Regions from separate parts of the Rhodoferax sp. WC2427 genome, predicted to be linked through region 2. Evidence: predicted binding sites of a transcription regulator. Region 2 holds the regulator's gene; the other holds the start of a gene.
What was found. Region 2 encodes NrdR, which represses ribonucleotide reductase genes. Its sites were predicted from a motif close to CACNANATNTNGTG; they were not measured.
Positions count from the first base shown of each region.

Region 1: a site for NrdR is predicted at 2,604-2,617, ahead of AB3G31_RS02875 (ribonucleoside-diphosphate reductase subunit alpha). Genes of this name have one in related genera too.

Region 1 covers NZ_CP162006.1:602,083-606,497, forward strand. The annotation lists gene AB3G31_RS02875 (ribonucleoside-diphosphate reductase subunit alpha) at 1-2,476, opposite strand, end outside; gene ampD (1,6-anhydro-N-acetylmuramyl-L-alanine amidase AmpD) at 2,853-3,464, opposite strand; gene AB3G31_RS02885 (sigma-54-dependent transcriptional regulator) at 3,445-4,415, opposite strand, start outside.
Region 2 covers NZ_CP162006.1:3,508,920-3,513,334, reverse strand. The annotation lists gene AB3G31_RS16455 (PilW family protein) at 1-3, opposite strand, end outside; gene pilV (type IV pilus modification protein PilV) at 1-779, opposite strand, end outside; gene AB3G31_RS16445 (GspH/FimT family pseudopilin) at 792-1,418, opposite strand; gene nrdR (transcriptional regulator NrdR) at 1,514-1,957, opposite strand; gene glyA (serine hydroxymethyltransferase) at 1,977-3,221, opposite strand; ZMP/ZTP riboswitch at 3,269-3,431, opposite strand; gene AB3G31_RS16430 (transglycosylase SLT domain-containing protein) at 3,454-4,287, opposite strand.

The DNA.
Region 1 (4,415 bases), 1.9 Mb from region 2:
AGTGCTTCAGGTCCATCAGCATCACGTTGTCCCACAGGCCCAGGCGTTTCAGGTCGTGCACCAGATAGCTGTTGATGACGGTGAATTCACCCGACAAATTGGACTTGACCGACAGGTTGCCGAAGCAGGGTTCGATCGACGCATCCACGCCAATGATGTTGGAAATGGTGGCGGTGGGGGCAATGGCCACGCAGTTGGAGTTGCGCATGCCGTCCGCCTGGATTTTCTGGCGCAGGCTGCCCCAGTCCAGGGTGGACGAGCGGTCCACATCCACATAGCCACCACGGGCCTGCGACAGCAGGTCCAGGGTGTCCAGCGGCAGGATGCCCTGGTCCCACAGCGAACCCTTGTAGCTGGAGTACTGGCCGCGTTCTTTGGCCAACTCGCTGGAGGCCCAGTAGGCGTAGTAGCAGATGGCTTCCATCGAGGTGTCGGCAAAGGCCACGGCGGCCTCGCTGGCGTAGGCGATACGCAGCGCGTACAGGCTGTCCTGGAAGCCCATCAAACCCAGGCCAACCGGGCGGTGCAGCATATTGGAGGTGCGGGCCTTGGTGACGGCGTAGTAGTTGATGTCGATCACGTTGTCCAGCATGCGCATGGCCGTGGTGATGGTCTTTTGCAGCTTGGCATGGTCGAGCGCGCCATTGGCAATGTGTTGCAGCAAGTTGACCGAGCCCAGGTTGCAGACGGCCGTTTCGGTGTCGCTGGTGTTCAGCGTGATTTCCGTGCACAGGTTGCTGGAGTGCACCACACCCACGTGCTGTTGGGGGCTGCGCACGTTGCAGGCATCCTTGAATGTGATCCAGGGGTGGCCGGTTTCGAACAGCATGGTCAGCATCTTGCGCCACAGGTCGCTGGCGGGCAGGGTGCGCGAAGGCTTGATTTCACCGCGCTGGGCACGGGCTTCGTAGGTCACGTAGGCGGCTTCGAATTCGGCACCGAACTTGTCGTGCAGGTCGGGCACGTTGTTAGGCGAGAACAGGGTCCAGCTACCGCCTTCCATGACGCGACGCATGAACAGGTCGGGCACCCAGTTGGCGGTGTTCATGTCGTGGGTGCGGCGGCGGTCGTCGCCGGTGTTCTTGCGCAGCTCCAGGAACTCTTCGATGTCCAGGTGCCAGGTTTCCAGGTAGGTGCAGACTGCACCCTTGCGCTTGCCGCCCTGGTTCACGGCCACGGCGGTGTCGTTGACGACCTTCAGGAACGGCACCACGCCTTGGGATTCGCCGTTGGTGCCCTTGATGTGGCTGCCCAGGGCGCGCACACGGGTCCAGTCGTTGCCCAGGCCGCCGGCAAACTTCGACAGCAGCGCGTTTTCCTTGATGGATTCGTAGATGCCGTCCAGGTCGTCGGGCACAGTGGTCAGGTAGCAGCTGGAGAGCTGGGGCCGCAGCGTGCCGCTATTGAACAGCGTGGGCGTGCTGGACATGAAGTCGAACGACGACATCACTTCGTAGAACTCGATGGCGCGGGCTTCGCGGTTCGTCTCATTGAGCGCCAGGCCCATGGCCACGCGCATGAAGAAGGCCTGGGGCAGCTCGATGCGGGTCTTGCGCACGTGCAGGAAGTAGCGGTCGTACAGGGTTTGCAGGCCGAGGTAGTCAAACTGCAGGTCGCGCTGGGGCTTCAGGGCGGCAGCCAACTGGGGCAGGTCGTAGGTCAGCAGGGCGGCATCCAGCAGCTCGTTGTCCACACCCTTCTGGATGTACTGGGGGAAGTAGTCCACATACTTCGCGGCCAGTTCGGCCTGCGTCAGGTCGGCACCCAGCACCTCTTTGGCGATGGTGTGCAGCAGCAGGCGGGCGGTGGCGTAGGTGTAGTCGGGATCGGTTTCGATCAGGGTGCGGGCGGCCAGGATGGCGGCCTTGTAGACCTCTTCCATGGGCACGCCGTCGTACAGGTTGCGCATGGTCTCGGCCACGATGGGCGCAGCGGTGACTTCGCTGCCCAGACCGGCGCAGGCCTGTTCGATCAGCTGTTGCAGGCGGGCGGTGTCCAGGGCTACACGTTGGCCGTCATCCAGCACGTGCAGCACGGGGGCGGCAGGGGTCTGCTCGGCGACCTGCTTGGCGCGCTCTTGCGTGTGGCGCTCACGGTACAGCACATAGGCGCGGGCGATTTCATGGTGGCCACCACGCATCAGGCCCAGTTCGACATTGTCTTGCACGTCTTCGATGTGGAAGGTGCCGCCACCGGGACGCGAGCGCACCAGCGCGCGCACCACGCCTTGCGTCAGCGTATCCACCACTTCGCGCACGCTGGCCGAAGCCGCGCCCTGCGTGCCATGCACGGCCAGGAAGGCTTTCATCATGGCGATGGCAATTTTGCCCGGCTCGAACGGCACCACGGCGCCGTTGCGGCGAATGATCTGGTAGTGCGCCAGCATTTCGGGGGCGCTGGTGTCACTGCGGTCGCCAGGGCGCAGGGTCGGTTGCAGCGGCGGGACGGCGGAGGGGGTGTTCAATGCAGGTTGCATGGTTTCCTTGGGGGGGCTGACGGTAGGAGTGAAATGGGCGGGCTGAAACTGGCGAGGGATCTCTGCAAAAAGCAAGAAAGAACCCCTCGATGCCATGGAATGGGGGGACTTTGCAATGCAAGTCAGACACTATATATAGGGTCTGAACTCAATTCAAGCCACTACCGCTAGTGTATCTCGGCCTGGATGGCGACTGTGGCCGGGGGGCTTTGCAGACCAGGCGATGGCAATCGCCCGGTAAGCGTTGTCCCATCAGGCAGGCGGTATGCGCACCCAGTAAACAAGCGGCTTGGCGGGGCATTTGCCCTGCAAAACGGCGTAATGCCTGGCTTTTGCGTTGCGGGGGCTGCGCCAAAGGGCCTGCATTGTTACATTTTTATTTTTGGACTTCCGGTGGAAAGCAACGCGCGTCCCAGCCAGTGCCGCGCTGCACGGTCTGCCAGCTGAATCCGGCCCCTGGATCGTGCTTGCGGCCCGGCGCGATGTGCTCGTGGCCTGCCACATGGCGGATGGGGTAGGCGGGCACCAGCGCGGCCAGCAGGCTGACCAGGGTGTCGTACTGTTCCGGTTCAAAGGGCTGGCCCTCCAGGCCTTCGAGTTCGATGCCGATGGAGTCGTCGTTGCAGTTGCTGCGGCCCCGGTACTGCGAGGCACCGGCATGCCAGGCCCGGTCGTCGGCACTGACGAACTGCCACAGCTCGCCCTGGCGGCGGATATAGAAGTGGGCCGATACTTGCAGGCCGCGGATGCTTTCAAAGTACGGGTGGGCGCTCCAGTCCAGGGTGTTGCCAAACAGGGCCTGCACCTGGTCACCGCCGTATTGGCCCGGCGGCAGGCTGATGGAATGCACCACCACCAGGTCGGTGCGCGCACCAGTGGGCCGGAGGCCGAAGTTGGGCGACGGCTGTGGGTGCGCAAACCGATACCAGCCATTGCGCCACAGCGGGGCTTGCGGTGTGCGCGGTGTCTCAGAGGTCTTGGGGTTCATTGTCTTGCGGGGTGGCGATGTTCAGGCGCTCAATGCGGTAGCGGATCTGGCGCAGGCTCAGGCCCAGGCGTTGGGCCGTGGCGGTGCGGTTGAAGCCGGTGTCCAGCAGCACCTTGACCAGAATCTCGCGCTCCTGCTGGTCCAGAAAGGCCTGCAGGTCGCTGGGGATCTCGGCGCAGGGCGCGGCAGCCGCCAGCAGGCTGCTCTGCGCCAGCGGTGTGGGCTCGGTGGCATCAAAGTCGGCATTGAAATCGACGTGTAAGGCATCGCCGTCACCCATGGCCACGGCGCGGTGCAGCAGGTTTTCCAGCTCGCGCACATTGCCGCTCAGCGGATGGCTGGCCAGTTGCGCCAGCAGTTCGGGTGACAGCAGCGGCACCGGCATGCCGGACTCCAGGGCGATGCGGGCCAGCAGTGCCTCGCACAGCGCGGGCAGATCGCCCCGGCGCTCACGCAGCGGGGGCACGGCGATTTCAATCACATTCAGCCGGTAGTACAGGTCTTGCCGGAAGCGGCCGGCCTTCACATCGGCGGCCAGGTCCTTGTGGGTGGCGCTGACGATGCGCACGTCCACCGCGTCCTCCTGGGTGGAGCCCAGCGGGCGCACACTGCGCTCCTGGATGGCGCGCAGCAGCTTGGACTGCATGGCCAGCGGCAGGTCGCCAATCTCGTCCAGAAACAGCGTGCCGTCGCGGGCCGCCTGGAAGTAGCCCTGCCGGTCTTGCAGTGCGCCGGTGTACGAGCCCTTCTTGGCCCCAAAGAACTCCGCCTCCAGCAGGTTCTCGGGGATGGCGCTGCAGTTCACCGCCACCAGCGGCCCGGCGGCGCGGTGGCTGTTGGCGTGCAGGGCCTGGGCCACCAATTCCTTGCCGGTGCCCGATTCGCCGCGCACCAGCACCGGTGCCATGCTGCGCGCCACTTTCACGATGCGCTGCTTGACGCCTTGCATGG
Region 2 (4,415 bases):
CATGGCGAGAATGAAAAACGGCTACAACGTACGCCTGCAGGTACTTCTGCGGCATCGGGACAACAGGTTTGTCGGGCCAGGCCGATAGTTGTGCTGGCGAGTGTGCTGCATTGCGTGGCTGTCACTAAACTGGACTGGGTGGCGCTGGTGCCGTCGTTGGTAGAAGCTGTTTTGTCGGTGTTGTCCTTGTCCATCCACATCAACGTGACGACGATGCCGGTGCTGCGGTCTCCCGTTACAAAAACCGCGCCCTGTGGCAGGCTATTGCGCACCCGCTGGCGCCAGGTCAGCATCTCATAGACCGCGCGCGCGTCTGGTGCGCATATGTTGCTTCCGCTTTCGCAGTAGGCTGTGGATATTTGGCTTGCTAGGCTTGCATCGGTTATGGCCTGTTGGGTCGCCCATTTACTGCCACTGGGATAGCTGATGCCAACGGCATCCGGGTTTTGGGCATAGGTGGTCGTGTCTGTGTAAGCTGGAAATGCGTAAAGCGAGCTGTAACCCGTATGGGTAGGAATGGCTTTGTTCGACCCGCCGTCTATCCAATTTTTTCCCAGCATATCGGGGTTGAGGCGCGCCATATCTGTGTATTCAGCATATAGCGATGCAGTGATGGCCCGGGTCTGGCTGCCAAGTTTGAATTTGGCCGTGGCTACTTGCAGACCAGCAATGCCAAGCAGGCCTATGGACAAAATCACGATGGCAATCAGCACCTCGATCAGTGTGACGCCTCTGGCCTGGTTGAGGTATGGGGTCGAAATGGGCCATTGAGTCTGCACGGTATTCGCCTGTTAGTAGGTGTTGCACGTGGCTGCAGCCGGTACTGGCCGAGTGCGCCCCATCTTGTCCAGACAGATGCTGGAAGCATAGGCGTTGGACAGCGTGTTGTCGGTGTAAGTCAGATCGAATCTGCCTGCAGCACTTAATGTTGCGTTGCCTCGGGGGTTGAAAAGGATTTTCTGGGTACTGCTTTGGGACATCAGACTGTAGTCAGTCTTTCCCTGGCGTCGAACGAGAAGCATGTTCTCGGGCGCATTTACCAGGTTTCCTGCAGCATTCGTTTCGCGGGGTCGGTCTATACTGGCGTTGCATTCAGGATTTAAAAAAACAATCCAGCCCACTTGCCAGTCTTGTCCACTGGTAACGCACGTAGGGCCATTGCCAGTCGTCGTGTCCACTGTGGTACTCATACACATAGTGACGCACATATTTTTGCTAACCGCCTCGTTACGTGCTCGCAAAACACTGGAACTGAATTCGTTGCCAATGGTTGAAAAAGTATTTCGAACGATGAAGGTACGCAACGAAGGCGCTGCTAATGCTGCCAAAACTCCCAGTATGGCCATAGCGACCAACAACTCTATGAGCGTGAAGCCACGTAGGCGGGGCTGGCGTACAAAGGGTGAGTTGACAAACATGAGCGGGATTGTGCCGTCAACCCTGGTTCGGTGGAAAGCCGTCTGTCTTGGCAAATTGACCGTTGGTAGTATTTAAACGGCCTTTTCCACTTTTATCAGATGTCTTTGATAAGTCGGCTGAACTCATCCACATCTTCGAAACTGCGGTACACCGAGGCGAAGCGCACGTAGGCTACCTTGTCGAGGGCTTTAAGTTCGCGCATTACCAACTCGCCGAGTTTGGACGTGGCCATTTCCTTGGCACCGCTGGACAGCAGGGTGCGCTCGATACGGTCCATTGCGGCATCGACTTGCTCTATGCCGACCGGGCGCTTGCGCAGCGCCAAGCGCATGGATGCGTGCAGCTTTTTGCGGTCGAAATCGGTGCGGCTACCATCTTTCTTGACCACTGTGGGCATTGCCACCTCGGCACGTTCGTAGGTGGTGAAACGTTGCTCACAGCCCCCACAGCGACGCCGACGGCGTACCAGGTCGCCGTCGTCGGATTCGCGGGTTTCGACCACTTGGGTCTCACCATGGCCGCAAAAGGGGCACTTCATGGGGGCTGTGTTTCCGTGCTTACCGGTAGACGGGGAAGCGACTGGTCAATGCAGCGACCTTGGCGCGCACGATATCCAGGTTGGCTGCATCACGTGGATTGTCCAGCACGTCAGCAACCAGATGGGCTGTGGCGCGGGCTTCTTCGTCTTGGAAGCCGCGCGTGGTCATGGCCGGGGTGCCTATGCGCACGCCGCTGGTGACCATGGGCTTTTCGGGGTCGTTAGGGATCGCATTCTTGTTGATGGTCATATGGGCGCTGCCCAACACGGCTTCAGCCTCTTTGCCGGTGATACCTTTGGCGCGCAAATCCACCAACATCACGTGGCTTTGGGTTCCGCCGCTGACGATGCGCAGACCGCGCTGGGTCAGGGTTTCAGCGACGATCTGGGCGTTCTTCAAAACCTGTTGCTGGTAAATTTTGAATTCCGGGGCAAGGGCTTCCTTGAATGCAACCGCCTTGGCCGCAATGACATGCATCAATGGGCCGCCTTGCAGGCCGGGGAAGATGGCGCTGTTGATGGCTTTTTCAAACTGCGACTTCATCAGGATGATGCCGCCACGTGGGCCGCGCAGACTCTTGTGGGTGGTCGATGTGACGATGTCGGCATGAGGAACAGGGTTAGGGTATATGCCTGCAGCAATCAATCCAGCGTAATGGGCCATGTCTACCATGAAAATGGCCCCCACGTCTTTGGCGACTTTGGCGAAACGCTCAAAATCAATAGCCAAAGAATAAGCACTGGCACCCGCAATGATGAGTTTAGGCTTGGATTCGTGGGCCTTGCGCTCCATCGCATCGTAGTCAATGGCTTCGTTGGCATCAAGGCCGTAGCTGACCACATTGAACCACTTGCCACTCATGTTCAGTGCCATGCCGTGGGTGAGGTGGCCGCCTTCGGCCAGGCTCATGCCCATGATGGTATCGCCAGGCTTCAGGAACGCCAGGAAAACCGCTTCGTTGGCCGATGCGCCACAGTGCGGTTGTACGTTGGCGGCTTCGGCTCCGAAGATTTGCTTGACGCGGTCAATCGCCAGTTGCTCTGCCACGTCGACGTATTCGCAGCCGCCGTAGTAGCGGCGACCGGGGTAGCCTTCGGCGTATTTGTTGGTGAGCTGCGAACCTTGAGCGGCCATCACGGCGGGAGAGGCGTAGTTTTCGCTGGCGATCAGCTCAATGTGGTGTTCCTGGCGGGCGTTTTCGGCCTGGATGGCTGCAAACAACTCGGGATCGGTTTGCTCTACGAGAATCGTACGGTCGTACATGGCAGTCCTTTAACCTGGTAGTCAATACGTGGTCCTTGCGATGAAGCAAGTGCTGCCCAGGCGAACGGCTGAACACCAAGGATCTGGAGATCCTGGCGGTACGCTTCCCAGTGGTTGCCCGACGAGCCCTGTGAAAAAGGCCGCAGCGGTAGTCCACGTCAGCGTGAGCACCCCAGGGGGTCACGCCTATCGCCAGTTGCGTACGGCGCTAGTGTAACGGAGGCTTGGCGGTTTAGTATTTGACGAGCAAGGCGACTTTGTCTTCATCCGTCGGCACCTGGGTTTTCAGCACCGGCGCTGATACCGGCATGGACCGCGGGGTGGCGGTAGACGTGGCGCGGCCCGCGGCAACCTGCTGCAGGCGGTTGTGTTCGGCCATAACTTTGCCAGCGTAGCCGCCGTCGTCCTGGATGTTGGCCGCTCCCACGTAGTTCCGCAGCCCGCCTTCTACCGACCCGGCACGGGCGATGCACTCCTGCAACACCTTTACACCCACGCGTAAATTGGTCAGAGGGTCAAACGCCGCCAGCTTTCCGCCGAATACATCGTATTTTTCGGTGTGCACGCGGGTCATTACCTGCATCAGTCCCTGGGCACCAACGGGGCTTTGGGCGAATGGGTTAAAACCTGACTCAATAGCCATCACTGCCAAGATCAACGTTGGGTCAAGTTTGACGCGTTTGCCAAGGTCATATGCCTCAGCCACCAGGGCGCTCACGGGTTCGGCCGCCACATGGTATTTTTTGCTCAACCAATAGGCCACGGCCGCCTGCTGCTTGGGCAAGTCTTGGGGATTGCTGGCGGTAGCACGGTCTACCGCGTCGGTATCGGCCTCAGCAACCAACTCCGTGTCGGTGCCTGGCACCACCTGGCGTTCTTGTAGCCAGCCCATCAGTTGAACTTCTGCAATCTGGCGCAGGTCAGGCCGGGCAGTCATGGTCACGACCGAAAAAGCAACGACCAAGCCCAGCAGGGCGAATCCGTTATGGGTAATCTCAAAGAAGCCTTGGGCAATATCGGCTGCGAAAGTTCGCAGCCCCTGGCCAATCTTGTGTAACGCTGTCATAGCACTTCCTCATCTAGCGAGGGCCTGGGGCGATAGAGTTTGCGTTAGAGCAATTCGCTTGGGGCACCTCGATTGGGTGGGTACGCCATCAAGATCCTGCGGTGCACTTAGGGCGTTGGCAGCGATTT